4 regions of the Erwinia sp. AK-PDG3-5 genome follow, and region 1 is predicted to be linked to each of the others. Evidence: predicted binding sites of a transcription regulator. Region 1 holds the regulator's gene; each other region holds the start of a gene.

Evidence for each region. Region 1 encodes CRP, which controls carbon source genes, mostly activating them, when cyclic AMP is high. Its sites were predicted from a motif close to ATGTGANNNNNNTCACAT; they were not measured.
Region 2: AC1UKS_RS10865 (sugar transporter) is a predicted target of CRP. The motif match lies at 2,869-2,886, and genes of this name have one in related genera.
Region 3: psiE (phosphate-starvation-inducible protein PsiE) is a predicted target of CRP. The motif match lies at 1,186-1,203, and genes of this name have one in related genera.
Region 4: idnO (gluconate 5-dehydrogenase) is a predicted target of CRP. The motif match lies at 1,416-1,433, and genes of this name have one in related genera.

What each region holds. Positions count from the first base shown of each region.
Region 1 is NZ_CM165967.1:445,867-451,026, forward strand. Features, by position in the region: gene AC1UKS_RS01950 (YccS/YhfK family putative transporter) at 1-876, opposite strand, end outside; gene crp (cAMP-activated global transcriptional regulator CRP) at 935-1,567, opposite strand; gene AC1UKS_RS01960 (OsmC family protein) at 1,875-2,285, shown strand; gene AC1UKS_RS01965 (phosphoribulokinase) at 2,325-3,194, opposite strand; gene AC1UKS_RS01970 (YheU family protein) at 3,272-3,490, opposite strand; gene AC1UKS_RS01975 (hydrolase) at 3,492-4,484, opposite strand; gene AC1UKS_RS01980 (LysE family translocator) at 4,570-5,160, shown strand, end outside.
Region 2 is NZ_CM165967.1:2,350,688-2,355,847, forward strand. Features, by position in the region: gene AC1UKS_RS10855 (glycosyltransferase family 4 protein) at 1-123, shown strand, start outside; gene AC1UKS_RS10860 (membrane-bound PQQ-dependent dehydrogenase, glucose/quinate/shikimate family) at 380-2,770, shown strand; gene AC1UKS_RS10865 (sugar transporter) at 2,964-4,181, shown strand; gene AC1UKS_RS10870 (GMC family oxidoreductase) at 4,244-5,160, opposite strand, start outside.
Region 3 is NZ_CM165967.1:4,425,597-4,430,756, reverse strand. Features, by position in the region: gene AC1UKS_RS20715 (YjbH domain-containing protein) at 1-1,113, shown strand, start outside; gene psiE (phosphate-starvation-inducible protein PsiE) at 1,267-1,665, shown strand; gene ubiC (chorismate lyase) at 1,805-2,332, shown strand; gene ubiA (4-hydroxybenzoate octaprenyltransferase) at 2,334-3,218, shown strand; gene plsB (glycerol-3-phosphate 1-O-acyltransferase PlsB) at 3,279-5,160, opposite strand, start outside.
Region 4 is NZ_CM165967.1:676,240-681,399, reverse strand. Features, by position in the region: gene AC1UKS_RS03170 (gluconokinase) at 1-549, opposite strand, end outside; gene idnO (gluconate 5-dehydrogenase) at 565-1,326, opposite strand; gene AC1UKS_RS03160 (LacI family DNA-binding transcriptional regulator) at 1,597-2,589, shown strand; gene AC1UKS_RS03155 (2-hydroxyacid dehydrogenase) at 2,740-3,681, shown strand; gene AC1UKS_RS03150 (MFS transporter) at 3,767-5,098, shown strand.

The sequences.
Region 1 (5,160 bases):
GAAGCGCTCGGGCAGCTTGTGGTAGAGGATATCGTCGGCCAGTTCACGTAGCCTGGCGGCGATGGTCTGCGCATTCCAGCGGATCACCGCTTCGGCATGGCTTTGCTCCACCAGCTTTTGCACTTCTTCCGGCTGATGCAGGCTGACGGAGATGTGCTCCTGCAAATCAAGCGCGATTTGAAACGCGCGGGTCAGCCGCTTGTGGTGATTGTTGTTGGTGGCTGACAGCATATGCATCTGCTGATAGCAGGTGGTGATCAGGTCGACCGCTTTTTGCTGGCGCGCCAGCAGCGGAGGCAGGGCTTTCTCCGGATCGGTGAGTTTGGTCAGCAGGGTGTATTTCGCTTCGCAGTAACCCGCCAGCTCGCGATAGAGCAGGCTTAAGGTTTCCCGCAGCGGCTGCTCTTTCCACAGCCAGAACCAGACCCAGTTGAACACGCCGTACCAGATGGTGCCGAGCACGTAGAGCATCGGCGGTTCCCACACCGGCATGCGTCCTGCCAGGCTAAGGGTGAAGATTGCGGCTATCAGCGAGCCGGGCAGCAGGCGACCATGCAGCGGGCTGATTTCGCCGGTGACGCCCAGCAGCATCGCCATCGAAAACAGGATCACGGGCAGGGGAACGTGGTGACCGGCAAGGTACTGGATCAGGAAACTGCTGAAGGCGAACAGGATTCCGCCAACGATCAGGCGTTTGAAAAAGCGCTTATGAGGAGTATCAAGGCCAGCGAGGTTGCAACAGGCAGGGACTAAGGAAAACAGCAACCCTTTTTGCAAGTCGCCCAGCAGCCATCCCATCGCTACCGGTAAACAGAGCACCAGCGTCTGGCGCAATGCGTAGTTGATCTCCGGGTGATAAATCAGTCGACGCCACATCACTCCACACCAAATAAAAAGGCGCAACACCAGGTGTTGCGCCGTGGATCAGAGCCGATTAGCGCGTGCCGTAGACAACGATAGTTTTACCGTGTGCCGAGATCAGGTTCTGATCTTCCAGCATCTTCAAAATGCGTCCCACTGTTTCACGAGAACAGCCAACGATTTGCCCAATTTCCTGGCGGGTGATCTTGATCTGCATCCCATCCGGGTGCGTCATGGCGTCCGGTTGTTTTGCCAGGTTCAGCAAGGTCTGCGCGATGCGACCCGTCACATCGAGGAAAGCTAAATTGCCCACTTTCTCAGAAGTGACCTGCAAGCGATTCGCCATCTGTGCAGACAGGCGCATCAGAATGTCAGGGTTAACCTGGATCAGCTGACGGAATTTTTTGTAGGAGATTTCAGCCACTTCACAGGCTGTCTTCGCGCGTACCCACGCGCTGCGCTCCTGACCTTCTTCAAACAGGCCAAGCTCGCCAATAAAGTCGCCCTGATTGAGGTAAGACAGGATCATCTCTTTGCCTTCTTCATCCTTGATAAGCACCGCTACTGAACCTTTGACGATGTAGTAGAGGGTTTCTGCCTTTTCACCCTGATGAATCAGCGTGCTCTTGGATGGATACTTATGAATATGGCAATGAGACAGGAACCATTCAAGTGTCGGGTCTGTTTGCGGTTTGCCGAGAACCATTCGCTGTTATCCTCTGTTGTAATCGTGCCTAAATACAGGGGCAGAGTTCCCTGCCAGGCGTTGAAATAGTCAAGCGTTTCCCATCAGGAAATTTATTCGGGCCTCTGTTAAAAGCCTGGCTCGTTATGCGATTCGTTTCGTCGTGCCTGTAGAGTACTGACGAAAATATTACAGCTTTGTTTGTAGCACAGCTTTCAACGAGTGTCTTGTGTTGTCTCGCTTCAGCATAGTGCGAAAATTGCCGCATTGCCGTTTTTCTGGCTAAAGCGTAATCTGGCGATAACTGAATGAATTAGAGGAAATTGTTATGCAGGCTCGAGTCAAGTGGGTTGAAGGGTTAACGTTTTTGGGAGAATCCTCATCCGGGCATCAGGTTCTGATGGACGGAAATGCGGGCGATAAAGCCCCGAGCCCGATGGAGATGGTGTTGATGGCCGCGGGCGGATGCAGCGCAATCGACGTGGTTTCCATTCTGCAGAAGGGCCGCCACGACGTAAAGGATTGCGAAGTGAAGCTCAGCTCCGAACGCCGTGAAGAGGCCCCACGCCTGTTCACCCACATCAATCTGCACTTTATCGTCACCGGCGTGGCGTTAGGCGATAAAGCGGTGTCGCGTGCCGTTGATCTCTCCGCTGAGAAATATTGCTCGGTCGCACTGATGCTGGGCAAAGGCGTGGAAATCACCCACAGCTATGAAGTGATTGAGTTACCGGCGTAAGTCATCCCATCGCCGCCTTAAGCCCCGTTCCCGCGGGGCTTACTCTATTTTCTTACCCTGGATCAGACGTTTCACCAGCGGCCCCATAATCAACTCCATCGCCAGTCCCATCTTGCCGCCCGGCACCACCAGCGTATTAATGTGCGAGATAAACGATCCCTGCAGCATCGACAGCAAATACGGGAAGTCGATATCTTCCAGCGCCTGGAAATGGATCACCACAAAGCTTTCATCCAGCGACGGGATACCGCGCGCCGCGAACGGGTTAGAGGTATCTACGGTCGGCACACGCTGGAAGTTAATGTGCGTGCGGGAGAACTGCGGCGTAATAAAGTTGATGTAATCCTCCATGGATCGCACCACCGAATCCATCACCGCTTCGCGTGAGTGGCCGCGTTCGCTGGTATCGCGCACCAGTTTCTGGATCCACTCCAGGTTAACGATCGGCACTACGCCAACCAGCAAATCAACCTGCTGGGAGACATTGTTCTGCGGCGTCACCACGCCGCCATGCAGCCCTTCATAAAACAGCACGTCTGTCGGTTCCGGCAGGGATTGCCACGGCGTAAAGGTTCCCGGAACCTGATTCCAGGGTACCGCTTCATCATAGGTGTGCAGATATTTGCGGGATTTGCCGCTGCCTGAACGACCATATTCCGCGAAGGTCTGTTCGAGCAGGGCGAAGTCATTGGCTTCCGGGCCGAAATAGCTGATATGGCGGCCCATATCGCGCGCCTTACGGATCGCCATATCCATTTCAGGACGGGTATAACGGTGAAAGCTGTCGCCTTCGACTTCGGCGGCATGCAGATTCAGCTGCTGGAAGATTTTTCTGAAGGCCAGGCTGGTGGTGGTGGTTCCCGCCCCGCTGGAGCCGGTGACGGCAATAACCGGATGTTTGGCTGACATGCGCATACCTCCCTGAGAAAAGTCACATCGATCACGCATTGGTACCATGTTTCGCGCACGGGTGTCATCTTTGCCACTTAACCGGTCACGGAACCTCGCGGCATAATATTGACCGTCTCGTGCAGTTCAGACCACACCAGCACCGCTTCGCCGCTGCTTAACTGGCGGCGAACATCCTTCACTTTTTGTTCCAGCGAGCGTTCCTGCTCACCGTAGTCGGTGCCTTCACGCAGGACAAAGGATTCAATCAGGTTATCGAGGGTGTCAGCGTCGAGCTCTTTCCAGGGAATAATCACGTTAGTTGTCCAGCCAGGTTGAAAGCCATTGAGGAATGCGTTGCTCAAGCCACATTTGCGGATTGCGTAAGGTGCCACCGACAAACCCCACGTGGCCACCATATTCGGTCAGTTGATAGGTCACTGACGCAGGCAGCAGGTCGGGCGTGGGGATCACTTCGTCGGTCATAAAAGGATCGTCTTTGGCGTGGATGATCAGCAGCGGTTTTGCCACGCCGGGCAATAACGGCATCGCGCTGCAACGACGGTAGTAATCCGTCGCATCCTGAAAACCGTGTGCCCTGGCGGTAATGGCATCATCAAAATCACGCAGCTTTTTCAGCGCCCGAAGCTCAGTCAGATCGATGGGCAAGGTGCCAGGCCAGGCAAGCAGTTTGCGTTCAGCGTTTTGCTTCAGAAGATTGAGCAGGTAGCGCTGGTAAACGCGGGAAAATCCCTGCTCCAGCTTCTGGCTGCAGGGTTCCAGCATCAGCGGGGCCGATACCACCACCGCCGCATCCAGCAGGCAGTTTGCGCCCTGCTCGCCCATCAGGCAGGCCAGCATATTCCCGCCCAGCGAAAACCCAACGGCGGCGGTGGGAACCTGCCCCCACTCTGCACGCAGCCAGTTAAGGAAAAAGGTGGCATCGCTGGTTTCGCCAGAGTGATAAATCCGGTGGAGGCGATTGGGCTCGCCGCTGCAGCCACGAAAATGCATCACCACCCCCAGCCAGCCTCGCGCCTGACAGCTTTCCAGCAGCCCGTGGGCATAAGGGCTGTTTACGCTGCCTTCCAGACCGTGAAACAGCACCATCCGCGGCTTGTGTCTGGCACCTGCAGGATCTTCACTCCACGCCAGATCGATAAAATCCGTGTCCGGCAACGTCAGGCGTTGCCAGTGAGGTTTTAGGTTAATCCGACGGCGAACCAGGCGCGGCAGAAGCGTTTGCAGGTGCGCATTGCTCATGCCGGTTAAGGGCTGAAAAGAGGCGGCTGCTGAGTGATTAAAATTCATGTTCAAAATGCTTGTAGGATCTCTGTCACATTGCTAGCTTCGACAAGTTCGTTTCTGGTCAGGGGGTGAGGAGCACCCGTTTCATATGGAACTGAGTTTGTTTTTATCGATGTTAGGCTTTTTATGGGTCGCTGCCATCACGCCAGGCCCTAATAATATGTTACTGACCGCCTCCGGCGCCAACTTTGGTTTTCTGCGCTCGCTGTGGTTGCTGATTGGCATCATGATCGGCATGCAGGTGATGCTGCTGATGGTCGCCTTTGGCATTGGTGGACTGATCCTGCTTTATCCCTCGCTGCATCTGGTGCTGAAAATTGGCGGCAGTGCCTATCTGCTGTGGCTGGCATGGAAAATTGCCAGCGCGAAATACGAGAAACTGGACACCGAAACGGCACCCGCCGCGCCGATGCCGTTCTGGCAAGGCGGCCTGCTACAGCTGATTAACCCGAAAGCCTGGCTGATGGCCTTGGGCGCGGTGGCCAGCTTTAGCCTCGCCGGTGAAGCCTATCGCGGTTCGGTGCTCGCTATCAGCGCCGGTATGGCGTTGGTGAATGTGGTTTCCGGCGTGATCTGGCTGGGCTTCGGTTCGCTAATTGGCCGTATTCTGCGTAGCCGCCGCGCGTGGACGATATTCAATGTCTTTATGGGGATCCTGACCGCGGCCTGCGTGCTGCTG
Region 2 (5,160 bases), 1.9 Mb from region 1:
CTGTCGATCTTCGCCGCGCCGGAACAGATTAACCAGAAAGCGAATGCGGCTATTGCGAGAATTAGAAATGAACACGATATATTAGCCTATCAACAACAGCTTCAAATGCTTTACCACCGCTAAAAGCAGGTCGTTAAAGCCGGTGTTGTCAAAATTTTGTCCAATAAGCCTCTGTAAAAGAGGCTTTTTTATGCCCAAAACCTGCCTCCGTCCCCGATCCTCCAGCACCTGTAAAGTACTAACGCACTGAAATAATAACCTGCTATACATTAAATAAATGGGTTTTATTTCTAATTTTTTTTTAGTTAAATTTGTGTTGTCGAATTGTAAGGGTTCGTAAGGATAATATTTATCCATTCGTATACATTGAGAGATGAAAATGATTAACAAATTGACGAGTATCGTTATAGCGATTGTGGGTCTCGCTATGCTTTACATGGGTGGTCAGTTGCTGATGATCGGCGGCTCACCATTTTATGCCATTATGGCAATCGGACTGCTGATTACCGCAGTTGCGCTGTTCAAGAATAAAAAGATTGCCTTAACCATTTACGCCATCCTGATGTGGATTGTTCTGGCGTGGATGATTTATGAAGTCGGCTTCGACAAATGGCAGTGGATCCCTCGCGGCGATCTGATTGGCCTGATCGGTGTCTGGCTGGCCTTACCCTGGGTGGTTCGTCCGCTGTCGAAAGCACAGAACCCTGCAAACCCTGCCAAATTCCATCCGTTCCTGGGCACCACCGTTATCATCATGATTGCCATTGTGATTGGCCTGATGTTTTACGATCCGTATCCGAAGGAAGGGAACATCACTAACCAGCGTGCGCCAGCCGATACTGACGTGGCGGGCAATGACTGGACCGCGTACGGTGGCACCAACAACGGTGCGCGTTTCTCCAGCCTGAAGCAAATCACCTCTGACAACGTCAGCAATCTGGAAGTGGCGTGGACCTACCACACCGGCGACCTGCGTGATGCGAAAGATGCGTCCGAATACACGTTCGAAGCTACGCCGCTGAAAGTGAACAACAGCATCTACTTCTGTACGCCACATAATGAAGTGCATGCACTGAACCCGGAAACGGGCGCGCTGAAGTGGAAATATGAGCCAACCAAAGATCGCTCTTATCTGCAGCAGCATCAGACCTGTCGTGGCGTAAGCTACTACGAAGCGCCAGAAGCGGCGGCCACCAATGCCGTGCAGCCAGCTGCTGTGGCTAACTCCCCAGCGATCTGCCGTAAGCGTATCTTCAACGCCGCGAACGATGCCAAACTGCTGGCGCTGGATGCCGATACCGGCAAGCTGTGTGCTGATTTCGGTAACAACGGTGTGGTCGATCTGCGTGCCAACATGGGCGAAATCCGTCCGCATGCACTGATGCAAACCGCAGCACCGCTGGTTGCCGGTAATCTGGTGATTGTTGGTGGTTCCGTGATGGATAACGGCTTCAACGCCGGCAACCCATCGGGCGTTATTCGCGCCTATGACGTGATCACCGGTCGTCTGGTGTGGAACTTCGATCCGGCTAATCCGGAAAACACCCAGCCGATTGCCGCGGGCCAGACCTATCCGCAGGATACGCCGGTTGCCTGGGGCACGCTGAGTGCTGACATGAAGAATGGCCTGGTGTATGTGCCGTTTGGTAATGCTTCCCCGGACGAACTGGGTATTGAGCGTGATGCCAACAGCAACACCGAGAAATTCCGTGACACGCTGGTGGCGCTGGATCTGAAAACCGGTCAGTTCAAATGGCGCTTCCAGTCATCCAAACACGACCTGTGGGACCGTGATAATCCCTCGCAGCCGTCGCTGCTGGACATCGATTATCAGGGCAAAAAACAGCCGGTGGTTATTCTGCCAACCAAGACCGGTAACCTGTTTGTGCTGAACCGTCTGACTGGCGAAGCGGTGTACCCAATCAATCAGGTAGATGTGTCGACCAAAGGCATTGCCGGTGAGAAGTATTCACCGACTCAGCCAGTGTCTTCGCTGAACTTCCTGCCAGACCCACTCAGTGAGAAATCCATGTGGGGCCTGACGCCGTTTGATCAGATGGCCTGCCGCATCGACTTCAAATCCCTGCGTTACGATGGCAACCCATGGACACCGGCAACGGAAGGCGGCTCGATCATCTTCCCGGGCAACATTGGTGTCTTCAACTGGGGTTCCGTTACTGTGGATCCGCAGCGTCAGATCCTGATCGCCTCGCCTGTTCGTCTGGCGTACAAATACAACCTGATCAAACGCACGCCAGAAACGGCGACCCAGCGTCTGTTCACCAAGGATGGTACGCCTTACTGGAACGAGAACTTTGATGGTGACTACGCCATCCATATCCAGCAGCTCTCCTCAAGCCTGGGTATTCCGTGTATCGCGCCACCGTGGGGCCGTATGGTCGGTGTGGATCTGAAAACCGGTAAAACCGAGTGGCTGCGCCGCGTGGGCACCACCAAAAACCTGAACACCACCTTCCTGCCGGGCCGCTTCCCAATTGGCTTCCCAATGGGCATGGTGGCACACGGTGGTCCACTGACCACAGCAGGCGATGTGGTATTCCATGCTGCAACGGCAGATAACTTCTTCCGTGCGTATGACACCAGCACCGGTAAGCTACTGTGGGAAACCGAGCTGCCAGCCGGTGGTCAGGCAACGCCGTCTACCTATATGGGCGCGGATAACAAGCAGTACGTGGTTATTGCAGCGGGTGGACATGGTTCACTGGGCACGAAAACAGGCGATGCGGTTGTCGCATACCGTCTGAAGTAATACACTGAGGGCGGAACGCCAGTTCCGCCCTGATTTACCCGCCTGATGACTTTTTCCGGTCAACCATCCCCGCCTTATTCAGAATTCATATCTTAAAAATGAGATATTGGTCACACTTTTATTGAATAAAATTCAAATAGACCTACACTATTGCGCTTTCGGACGTCTTTCTTTCATCCAGGAGCTGCACGCTATGTCTGATTTGTTAGCCGTTTCGCGCAAGGTTGCCTGGTCCAGGGTTTTGACTCTGGCAGTTGCCGCCTTCGTGTTCAACACCACCGAATATATCCCTGTTGGTTTGCTCTCTGACATTGGCCGCAGTTTCGGCCTCGCGTCGTCGCAAGCCGGCATAATGATGACCGTCTACGCCTGGATAGTGGCGTTAATGTCGCTGCCGCTGATGCTGGCCACCAGCCAGGTGAATCGCCGCACGCTGCTGATCGTGCTGTTTATCCTGTTCGCCGGCAGCCATTTGCTGTCGTTTTTTGCCTGGAATTTTGACGTGCTGCTGATCAGCCGCGCGGGCGTGGCGCTGGCGCATGCCTTGTTCTGGTCGATCACCGCGTCGCTGGCGGTGCGACTGGCACCGGCCGGTAAACGGGCTCAGGCGTTAAGCCTGCTGGCGATGGCGACCGCGTTAGCGTCGGTACTCGGCCTGCCGTTAGGGCGCGTGATCGGCCAGTTTGCCGGCTGGCGTTATACCTTCCTGATCATCGGTGCCGCCGCGTTGGTACTGTTGTGGATGATTATCCGCGTGATGCCGTCAGTGAAGTCTGAGCAAGGCGGTTCGGTGAAAAACCTGCCGACGCTGCTGCGTCGTCCGGCACTGATGAGCCTGTACGCGGTGACGGTGGCGATTGTCACCGCCCATTTCACCGCTTTTACCTATATCGAATCCTTTGTGGTGCAGGTGGCCGGTTTCACCGAAGGCTTTGCCACGCTGCTGCTGTTCCTGATTGGCATCGCCGGTATTGCCGGCAGCGTCATCTTCAGCCGGATGGGCGATCAGCGTCCTGCGCAGATGCTGACGGTGTCGATTGGGGTGATTTCGGTCTGCCTGCTGATCCTGCTGGCGGTGTCGGTCAGCGAATATGGCACCATTGCGGTCTCGATGCTGTGGGGCATGGCCTTTATGATTGTCGGCATGAGCCTGCAAATGAAGGTGCTGACGCTGGCACCGGATGCCACCGATGTGGCGATGGCGTTGTACTCCGGTATCGTCAATATTGGTATCGGTGCGGGCGCATTGCTGGGGAACAAGGTGAGCATGGATCTGAGCGTGTCCTCGGTTGGCTACATTGCCGCCATTCCGGCCATTGCTGCGCTGGTGGGTACCGTTGCGATGTTCCGTAAATGGCCATCCCGCACCGTCGAGAGCGGCCAGCAGATGGGCGCGAAGTCGGAAGCCTGAGACTCTTCTGCTTAAACAGAAAAACCACTCCATAGCGGAGTGGTTTTTTTATGCGCGAAACCTTACACCTTCACTACCTTCAGCAAATGATCCGCCAGCCGCAGGCTTAACGCCGCGCCGGTCAGCGTCGGGTTCATGCAGGAGGCCGATGGCATCACGCTGGTCCCGGCGATAAACAGGTTAGGGTGGTCGTGGGTCTGGCAGTTGCTGTCGACCACCGAGGTGTTGGCATCGTTGCCCATAATGGTGGTGCCCATAATGTGCTGACGATCCTGATAGCCGGTATCGATTTTCGACACGTCGGCATTCAGCAGACGGGCGAAATTATCGAAATCTTTTAACCCCTCGGCTTTGCCGGCATGCCAGTAATCGGTGACGCTGTAGTAAATCTCCGGCAGCGGCAGGCCAATCGCATCCTTTTTGGTTTTGCTGGGCACAATGCGGTTTTCGGCCAGCGGCAGCGTTTCAAAATCGATGGCAAAGTTCAGCGACCGCGCTGACAGGGTTTTCAGCTGTTGATCCAGCTTCGAGCCCAGCACGCCTTTTTTAATCAACCCGGCGGCATAGTCCGCGGTCGGCACGGTATTGCGCACCTTGATCTTATAGCTGGGGAAATCCTTCCTGAACGCGCCATCGCGGTTATTCAGGTACACCAGCAGCTCGGTCGGTCCCTGACCCGGCCAGACGTCCTCTTTCATCATCACGTTCATGCTGATCCCGGTATGGCCCATCAGGTTGCGGCCGACCTGATCGGAACCGTTGGCGATGCCGTTCGGATAACGTTCGGAGGTGGACATCAGCAGCAGCTTGGGCGACTCGATGCCATATGCCGCCAGCACAAAATAATTGGCGCTCAGATGATGCTCAGAACCGTCCGGCTTCTTGTACCAGATGCCGGTGATTTTCCCGGCATCATCGGCCTCGATACGATACACCACCGAATTATCCAGCAGCTGTGCGCCATGCCGTTCGGCCTCGT
Region 3 (5,160 bases), 780 kb from region 1:
AATACGATGTATGCCACTGGCCAGCAGAGCAAGTACCGCAATACCCAGGAAGGCGTCGATCGTGCCAACGTGATCCTGATGAACAACCTGCCAGCCAATATTGATACGCTGAAAGTGACCGAAACCCGCAGCCGTATGCCGCAGGTGACCACGGAAACTAACGTCGCCAGCCTGCGTCAGCAGCTTGAAGGCTATCCGCTGGGCAAAGAGCAGCCGCTGGATCAGAAACGCGTGGAGCCGGTCGATCCGGGTCATACCGAGCAGGGTTATTACATCGATGCCGATGACTTTAACTACAGCCTGGCACCGGTACTGAATCAGTCCGTCGGTGGACCGGAAAGCTTCTACCTGTATCAGGTTGGCGTGATGGCGAACGCTAATTACTGGCTGACAAAGCACCTGTTGATTGACGGCAGCGTGTTTGGCAACCTGGCGAATAACTACGACAAATTCAACTATAACGGTGCACCGAGCGATTCCTCATTGCCGCGCGTGCGTACCCATATTCGCGACTATGTTGAAAACAACGTCTACGTTAACAACCTGCAAGCAAACTACATGCATGCGCTGGGCAATGGCTTCTACGGCCAGGTTTACGGCGGATATCTGGAAACCATGTACGGCGGAGTTGGTGGCGAAGTGCTGTACCGTCCGCTGGATTCTGACTGGGCGTTTGGTGTTGATGCCAACTACGTGAAGCAGCGTGACTGGGACAACATGATGCAGTTTACCGATTACAACGCGAAGGTCGGTAACCTGACGGCTTACTGGCGTCCGTCGTTCTTCAACAACCAGGTGTTGGTGAAGGCGAGCGTAGGTCAGTATCTGGCAGAAGATAAAGGGGCGACGATTGATGTCTCCCGCCAGTTCGACAGCGGCGTGATCGTTGGCGCTTATGCCACCAAAACCAACGTGTCGGCCGAAGAGTATGGCGAAGGCGACTTCACCAAAGGCTTCTATATCTCGATTCCGATGGATCTGTTCACCGCCTCACCAACCCGTGGCCGTGCACAGGTTAACTGGACGCCGCTGACGCGTGATGGCGGTCAGATGCTGGGCCGTAAGTACCAACTGTATGATATGACCACCGACCGCGATATCGATTTCCGCTAAAAATAGCCGCGACACCGCCTCCGCATAGGGGCGGCGGTGTCGCCCGCTTATCTCTCCGGCATCAAGCAAAACTTGTGAACCCGCTCACACTAAAGCATATTGTCACTGTCAGGATTATCCTGACGGATAACAGTGACTTTTGAGGGTTTTTGCATGATTACCGCGACGCGTATTGCCTGGTTGTTACAGATGGTGCTGAATATAGGGCTGATCGTCCTGGCCGCTATTCTGGCGATCTTTCTTGGCAAGGAGACCTTCCATCTGGCCAACGTGTTGCTGAACACCGGCGAACAGACGTCTTCTTATCTGTTGATCGATGGCATAGTGATCTACTTCCTTTACTTCGAGTTTATTGCCTTAATAGTCAAATACTTCCAGTCGGGCTATCACTTCCCGCTGCGCTATTTCGTCTATATCGGCATTACGGCGATCATCCGGTTGATCATTGTCGATCACAAAAACCCGGTGGATACGCTGGCCTACTCCATTGCCATACTGATCCTGGTGGTCACGCTGTGGCTGGCCAACAGTAACCGGCTGAAACGCGAATAAGATGTTGGCGCGCCGTCCCAGGCGCGCCAACCTCTTACTTTACCGACCTGAAATCCGCACTATTTCCTCCAGCAATCTGTGTTCTCTCCCAGCCTCTGCGTTACACTGTGGCACCAAAATTTTTGCCCGGAGAAGCCGAATGGCTGATAACGCGCTGGTGCAATTGCGCGCCCTCGACTGGCTGCCAGCCTCATCACCCTTGCTTTCAGCCCCGCTGCTGGACTGGTTGATGGAAGAAGACTCCATGACCCAACGTTTTGAGCGCCATTGTCAGCAAGTGACGGTAAAAGTGGTGCAGGAAGGTTTTATTGCCGCAGAAGAGGTCGGTGACGACGTGGCGTTGTTGCCGCAAGAGTCCCGCTACTGGCTGCGTGAAATTCTGCTGTGCGGCGATGGCGAACCCTGGCTTGCCGGGCGGACCATCGTACCGGAATCTACCCTGAACGGGCCTGAGCAGATGTTGCAGCAGCTTGGCACGCGCCCGCTGGGCCGTTACCTGTTTGCCTCTTCCACGCTGACGCGCGATTTTATCGAGCCAGGCAAGAGTGGCGAGCTGTGGGGACGTCGCTCTTTGCTGCGCCTTTCCGGCAAGCCGTTATTGCTGACCGAGCTGTTTTTACCGTCTGCACCGCTGTATGCCTCGCTAACCGGTGCCGGAGATGAGTAACGTGGAGAGAAGTCTGCCAATGAGTAAATTCCGGGCCTACAGCCGCCTTATGCGTATTGATAAGCCGATTGGCTCGCTGTTGCTGATGTGGCCGACCTTCTGGGCGCTGTGGTTGGCGGGAATGCAGATCCCGCCGCTGAATATCCTGATTGTCTTTGTGCTGGGGGTCTTTTTCATGCGTGCCGCTGGCTGCGTGGTCAACGACTTTGCCGACCGTAAGATTGATGGTCATGTAAAGCGCACCCAATCGCGCCCATTGCCGAGCGGCGCGGTGACCTCAAAAGAGGCCAAGCTGCTGTTTGCCGGACTGGTGCTGGTGTCGTTCTGTCTGGTTCTGACCATGAACGCGATGACCATCTGGCTGTCGTTTGGTGGGCTGGCGCTGGCGTGGGTCTATCCCTTTATGAAGCGCTACACCCATCTGCCGCAGGTGGTGCTGGGCGCGGCATTTGGCTGGGCTATCCCGATGGGTTGGGCGGCAGTCAGTGAAACCGTGCCGCTGACCTGCTGGCTGCTGTTCGCCGCGAATATTTGCTGGACGGTGGCTTATGACACGCTGTATGCCATGGTCGATCGCGATGATGACCTGAAGATTGGCGTCAAATCCACCGCCATTCTGTTTGGTCGTTTCGATAAGCTGATCGTGGGTTTGTTGCAGCTGGCGACGCTGGTACTGATGACGGTGATTGGCTGGCGGATGCAGCTTGGCGGCGCATTTTACTGGTCCATTCTGGTGGCTGGCGCGCTGTTCGTGCATCAGCAGAAGCTGATCTCAGCCCGCGAACGCGATCCCTGTTTCCAGGCTTTCCTGAACAACAACTACGTTGGTTTGGTGTTGTTCCTGGGGATTGCCCTCAGCACGGCGCCATTCTCTGGCTGGCTCTGAGTCATGCCAATAAAAAAGGGTCGATGATTGCTCATCGACCCTTTTTTTATGCCCTGACGCTTACTCGTGCGGTCCCGCACTTTCAATCGTCATTCGCACTTCCTGAGTGATCAGGTCAGCCAGCATCTGATAGACCCTGTGCGTCTGTTCTACCTGCGCATCGCCGGTATCACTGATATAGCCTTCATCACGCAGGGTCAGCACCAGTGAAGAGAACACCGCTTTGTCGAAGAACTCCGGCGAGTTGATGCCGTGCAGTACCGACAGGCGCTGAGCCATGGTCCGGCTCTCTTTTTCCAGCGTCCCGCGGTTGATCGACGGATTCGCGCTGAGGATAGAGAAGGTGATGGCATAACGCTGCAGCGTTTCACGCACACCCGCCGCCAGCAGTTGCAGCGTTGGGAAGCGTGCCGGGCTCAGACGCAGCGTCTGATCATCGGCCGTCAGCAGCCCCTGACGCGCCATCTCGCTCACCAGCGAATCCAGCACGGCGGGCAGATCTTCTTTATTCCAGTGCAGGAACAGCTCGCTCTTCAGCATCGGATAAATCACGCTGATCTGACGCAGCAGCTCGGCCCGGCTCAATTCGCGGTAATGCGACAGGATCACCGCGATCAGCGACGGCATCACCAGCATATGGTGAACGTTGTTGCGATAGTAGGTCATCAGCACGGCCTGCTCGCGCGGCAGTACGATGATTTCGCCGATGTTATCCTGCTCAATATCGAACTTGTTCATGCTTAACGCATGGTTCAGCAGCGCTTCTGGCGTCATGTCCGGCACGGTCGAGTCCGGCGAATACGGCACGTTACGCAGCAACTGAACGTAGCACGCCAACTGCTCGGTCAACTGTTCACGGGTCAGCGAGCGCTGGCGCGATGCGAGCAGGGCGGTAACACACAGGTTCATGGCATTGGCCGCACCGGCGTTGTTGATACGCACCATCACGCGCTGCGCGATGTCATTAACCGCAGGCGTCAGCCAGGCTGGGCGCTGAGCTTCGATGGGGTCGATGGCATCACGCCACTCCGGCACATGCTTGTTCAGGTAGGTCACCAGCGGCAGCGGCTCGCCGAAGTTCACATAACCCTGGCCGAGGTTACGCAGCTTGCGCAGTCCGCGCACCATCTGCATAAAGCCTTCTTTTTCTTTGGTCGCGCCACGCAACTCTTTAGCGTAGGTTCCCACTTCCATCACGTGCTCATAACCGATATAGATCGGCACCAGCGTGATAGGGCGGTTACCGCCGCGCAGCATCGCCTGAATAGTCATCGACAGCGTGCCGGTTTTCGGGTCAAGCAGACGACCAGTACGGGAACGACCGCCTTCGACAAAGTATTCTACCGAGTAACCCCGGGTGAACAGCTCGCCAAGATATTCACGGAATACCGTTGAGTAGAGCTTGTTACCCTTGAAGGTACGGCGGATAAAGAATGCGCCCAGACGGCGGAAAATCGGGCCCGCTGGCCAGAAGTTCAGGTTGATACCGGCGGCAATGTGCGGTGGCACCAGGCCCTGGTGATACAGCACATAAGAGAGCAGCAGGTAGTCCATATGGCTGCGGTGGCAGGGCACGTAGACGATCTCGTGGCCGTCTTGCGCCAGCTGACGCACGCGCTCGCCGCCGTTGACGTTGATGCCCTGATACAGCTTGCTCCACGTCCAGCCCATGATGCGGTCCGTCAGACGGATGGCTTCATAAGAGAAGTCGGCGGCGATCTCTTCCATCAGCTCAACGGCGTTCTGCTGGGCTTTTTCATGGGAGATTTTCTTGCTGCGCGCTTCGTCTTCCACTGCTTTAGCGATAGCTTTGGACTGCAGCAGTTTATTGAACAGATCCTGACGCACCGGCAAACGCGGGCCAATGGCCGCCAGGCGCTGACGGGCAAAGTGCATGCGTGCCACGCGCGCCAGTTTTTGCGCAATGATTTTGTCGGTGCCG
Region 4 (5,160 bases), 230 kb from region 1:
TTCGGTCTCCGGTTGTAAGGATGCCATGGCGGGCGCCGCAGGCGTTGGCTGCAACAGGCTGACACAGCGGGTGACAATGGTGCTCAGCGCTGGCGAGATATCCACGGGGATCACATCGCTCTCCTCTGCGCCGGGCGCTTCCAGCGCGGCGAACTGGCTTTTGAGCAAGGCTTCCGGCATAAAGTGCCCTTTGCGCCGTTTCATGCGATCCAGCACGCAGTCGTAATCGCCGTTCAGCCAGATAAAATGCACGTTCTGATTGCCTTCACGCAGCCGGTCACGGTAGCTTTTTTTCAGCGCTGAACAGACCAGCACACCGGACTCATTCTTCTGCTCAAGGCTGAAAATCACGTCTGAAAGTCGCCCTAACCACGGCAACCGATCGTCGTCGTTCAACGCCTGGCCGGACGCCATCTTGGTGATGTTCTGCCGCGGATGCAGATCGTCCCCGTCGATAAATTTCGCCTGTAAGGCGTTTGCCAGCGCGGTCCCCACCGAGGATTTCCCGGTGCCGGAGACGCCCATCACAATAATGCATTGACCTGCCATTTCGGATCCTCCCGGTTAGACCGCTGCCAGCATGCCGCCATCAACAAACAGCAGATGCCCATTCACAAAGTCAGACGCTTTTGAAGACAGGAATACCGCCGCGCCGACCAACTCTTCGGGATTGCCCCAACGGGCAGCCGGGGTGCGCTTGCACAGCCAGTCGGTAAATTCCTGATTGTCCACCAGCGCTTTGGTCATCGGCGTCTCGAAATAGCCCGGCGCAATGCCGTTGACCTGAATGTTATAGCGGGCCAGCTCCACGCACATGCCGCGCGTCAGCATTTTCACCGCGCCTTTCGCTGCGGCGTAGGGGGTGATGGTGTCGCGCCCCAGTTCGCTCTGCATCGAACAGATGTTGACGATTTTGCCCGCGTTGCGGGTGATCATGCGCTTCGCCACGGTCTGGGACACCAGGAACACCCCGGTCTGGTTGGTGGCAATAATGTCATTCCACTCATCCAGCGGGAACTCGGTAAACGGGTGACGGCGCTGGATGCCGGCATTATTAAACAGCACGTCGATTGGCCCGATGGTGGACTCAATCTTTTCAATCCCCGCTTCAACCCCTTGCGGGTCCGCGACGTTGAAGACCGCAGTGTGGGCGGTAAAGCCTTCGTCGCGCAGCTTCATCGCCGCATTCTCTGCGCGCTCTTCTGAGGTGCCGTTAATGATGATTTCCGCACCGTGCTGCGCCAGGCCGCGCGCCATAATAAAACCGATGCCCTGCGCTGCACCGGTCACTAAAATTCGTTTTTTCTCTAAGCTGAATAAATTCATCTGTTCCTGCTCCATTGCATCAGGCAGTGAGTGGCTCGCGCGAGGTGAGTCTGTATGGGCCTTATCACACGGCTTTTAGCCCTTTTAAACTGTGATGCAGATCACCTATAGCGCTGTTACGAAACCAGGATACCGTTGCTGTGATCGCGACGGGCTTTTTCCCGCTACGCGCGTTGTAAGACCAGGATTAACCGCACTTTAATCCAATTTCCTTTAAGGGTCGCAGCAGGCATAATGCAGGCATTGAAGGGCTGTCGGCTGATAACAACGATGAAAATGCAACGGATCACGTTACATGATATTGCCACTCTGGCGGGTGTAACAAAAATGACGGTCAGCCGCTATCTCCGCACGCCGGAAAAAGTTAAACCTGACACCGCCGAACGGATTGCCAGCGTGATTGCCGAGGTGGGCTATGAGCCGGACCCGGATAATCACGCCATTGCCAGCAACGCCCTTCCCCGCATCGGCGTGCTGATCCCCTCCTTTAATAACCAGATTTTCTCCGACCTGCTGGCCGGCGTGGAGTCGGTGACCACCGCGCAGGGCTATCAGACGCTGGTGGTGAATTACGACTACGACAGCCAGCGTGAGGAAGAGCAGATCGCCACCGTGCTGGCCTTCAATGTTAAGGCAATCTTACTGACCGAATCGGTCCACACCGTGCGCGCCGAGAAGTATCTGAAAGCGGCGGGCATTCCGGTGGCGGAAGTGATGGGATTGACCACCACCAAAGGCCGCGTCAACGTCGGATTCAATAACGTCCAGGCCGGGTTTGATATGGCCAGCATGCTGATTGGCAGCGGCAAAAAGCGCATCATCTATTTCGGTTCGATGTCCGATATCCGCGATGAACAGCGCTACGCCGGCTACTGCAAAGCGCTGGAAGACGCGGGCCTGCCAACCGGACGCATCGCGCCGAAAAAGGTTTCGTCGGTCTCTGCCGGGGCCGGAATGATGACCATGGCGCGTCAGATGTATCCTGATATGGACGGCATCCTCTGCACCAACGATGACCTCGCGGTAGGCGTGTTGCAGGAGTGCCTGGCGGCCGGGATTGCCGTGCCCCAGGAGATGGCGATTGCCGGTTTCCACGGGCTGGAGATCGGTCAGGTAACAACCCCGAAACTGGCCAGCGTGATCACCCCGCGCTTCGAGATGGGCAAAACCGCCACCGAGATTTTGATTAAGAAGATCAACAACCTTCCCACCATCGAGCGGGTGGATTTGCACTATCGCCTGTCGATGGGCTCGACCATCTGACGCCGAAAACCCGCCGATAAGCACCTTCGCGATCACGTAGTCGGTAACACAGATTTCTAACACGATTCAGTGTGATCCAGCTCGCAATTAAATACTCAGAAACCCCTTTAATAGTACGTATCCGACGTACTGCCTTTGAAGGGGAACCCCATGACAACTCACGCCATCCTGCTAATCGCTCCCGTACCTGACGGCCTGATGGACCGACTGGCCTCCGGCTGGACGGTTCACCGCCTGTACGAGCAGCAGGATCCGCAGGCCTTTCTGGCCCAGTCTGGCGACAGCATTCAGGCGGTGGTGACGCGCGGCGACATCGGCGTTCGCAACGAGGTCCTGCAACAGTTACCGCAGGTAAAGCTGATTGCCGTGTTCGGCGTCGGCACCGATGCCATCGACCTCAACACCACCCGCGCCCGCAAGATTGCCGTGACCATCACCTCCGGCGTGTTAACCAATGACGTTGCCGATATGGCGATGGGCCTGCTGCTGGCGGCATCCCGCCGACTGTGCCAGGGCGACCGCTTTGTTCGCGAGGGCCAGTGGCTGAAAAACGCCCCAACACTGGGCACTCAGGTCAGCGGCAAACGCATCGGCATTGTCGGCATGGGCAACATCGGTCAGGCGATTGCCCGCCGTGCCAGCGGATTCGATATGCCGGTCAGCTACACCAGCCGCAGCCGCCGTGAGTCGCTGCCGTACAGCTGGTGCGACGATGTGCAGAGCCTGGCGAAAGAGTGTGATTTCCTGGTGATTGCGGCCTCTGGCGGCGAATCCACCAAAGGGCTGGTTGACAGCACCGTCCTGCAGGCGATGCCGAAACACGCCTGGCTGATCAATATCGCGCGCGGCTCGTTAGTCGATCAGGCGGCGTTGATTCAGGCCTTACGCAAAGGCGAGATTGCCGGTGCCGCGCTGGACGTCTTCGAGCAGGAGCCGCAGGTTCCGGAAGAGCTGATTGCGCTGAACAACGTGCTGTTACAGCCCCATGTGGGTAGCGCCACCCACGAAACCCGTCAGCAGATGGCGGATGTGGTGTTCGCCAACGTTGAGGCGTTCTTCAACCAGAAGCCGCTGCCGACTGCCATCGATTAACGCGTTCATACCACCTGCCCAGGCCGGCTTTGTCGGCCTGCATCACCGGGATGGACCGTCATCCACTATTTCCAGAGGGCCTGAGATGAATAATAAAATACCCGGCACGCGCTGGCTGCGTGTGATAGCCCCGATTCTGATCACCTGCATTGTGTCGTTTATGGACCGGGTGAACATCAGCTTTGCCCTGCCTGGCGGCATGGAGCAGGATTTAGCCATCACCAGCCAGATGGCCGGTATCGCCAGCGGCATTTTCTTTATCGGTTATTTATTCCTGCAGGTGCCGGGCGGCCGCGTGGCGGTGAACGGCAGCGGCAAAAAGTTTATCGCCTGGTCTCTGGCGGCGTGGATGGTGGTGTCGATCGCCACCGGCTTTGTCACCAATCACTGGCAGTTGCTGGGTCTGCGCTTTGTGCTGGGGATTTCGGAAGGCGGGATGCTGCCGGTGGTGCTGACCATGGTCAGCAACTGGTTCCCGGAAAAAGAGCTGGGGCGTGCGAACGCCTTTGTGATGATGTTTGCGCCGCTGGGCGGCATGTTTACCGCGCCGATTTCCGGCTGGATCATTAACGCCTTTGACTGGCGCTGGTTATTTATCATCGAAGGCCTGCTGTCTGCCGCCGTGCTGCTGGTGTGGTGGCTGGTGATCAGCGACCGGCCGGAAGAAGCCCGCTGGCTGCCCGCGCGTGAGCGTGAATACCTGATTACCGAACTGACCCGTGAGCGCGAAGCGCGCAGCAAGAAAGCGCCGGTTGGCAAAGCGCGGCTGAAAGACGTGTTCCGCAACAAAGGGTTGATGAAGCTGGTGCTGCTGAACTTCTTCTACCAGACCGGCGATTATGGCTACACGCTGTGGCTGCCAAGCATTCTGAAAAACCTGACCGGTACCAATATGGCCAACGTGGGGTTGCTGGCGATACTGCCGTTTGTCGCGACCATTGTCGGTATCTACCTGGTTTCGATGATTAGCGACAAAACCGGCAAACGCCGTCTGTGGGTGATGATTTCGCTGTTCTGCTTTGCCGCGTCGCTGCTGGCTTCCGTGGTGCTGCATCAGCATATCGTCGCGGCTTATATCGCCCTGGTGTTCTGTGGTTTCTTCCTCAAAGCCGCCACCAGCCCGTTCTGGTCGATGCCTGGCCGTATCGCCTCGGCCGAACTGGCCGGGAGCGCACGCGGGGTGATCAACGGTTTAGGTAATCTGGGCGGCTTCTGCGGCCCTTACCTGGTCGGCATTATGATCTACTTCTATGGTCAGGGAACCGCCATCTGCGCGCTGGCAGGCTCGCTGATTATTGCCGGTCTGATTGCCACCACGCTGCCGAAACAGTGTGACCTGGTGGAGGATGCCGACGACGGAAAAGTCGGTGCCGGGCATGGCAAGATGGGGCACGGTGTTTCGCACCAGGGACGGTAAGAATGTGTTGAGCGCTCGCCCCGTTCTTTTACGAATCTTTTTTATGGTTACGGGACGGTTTC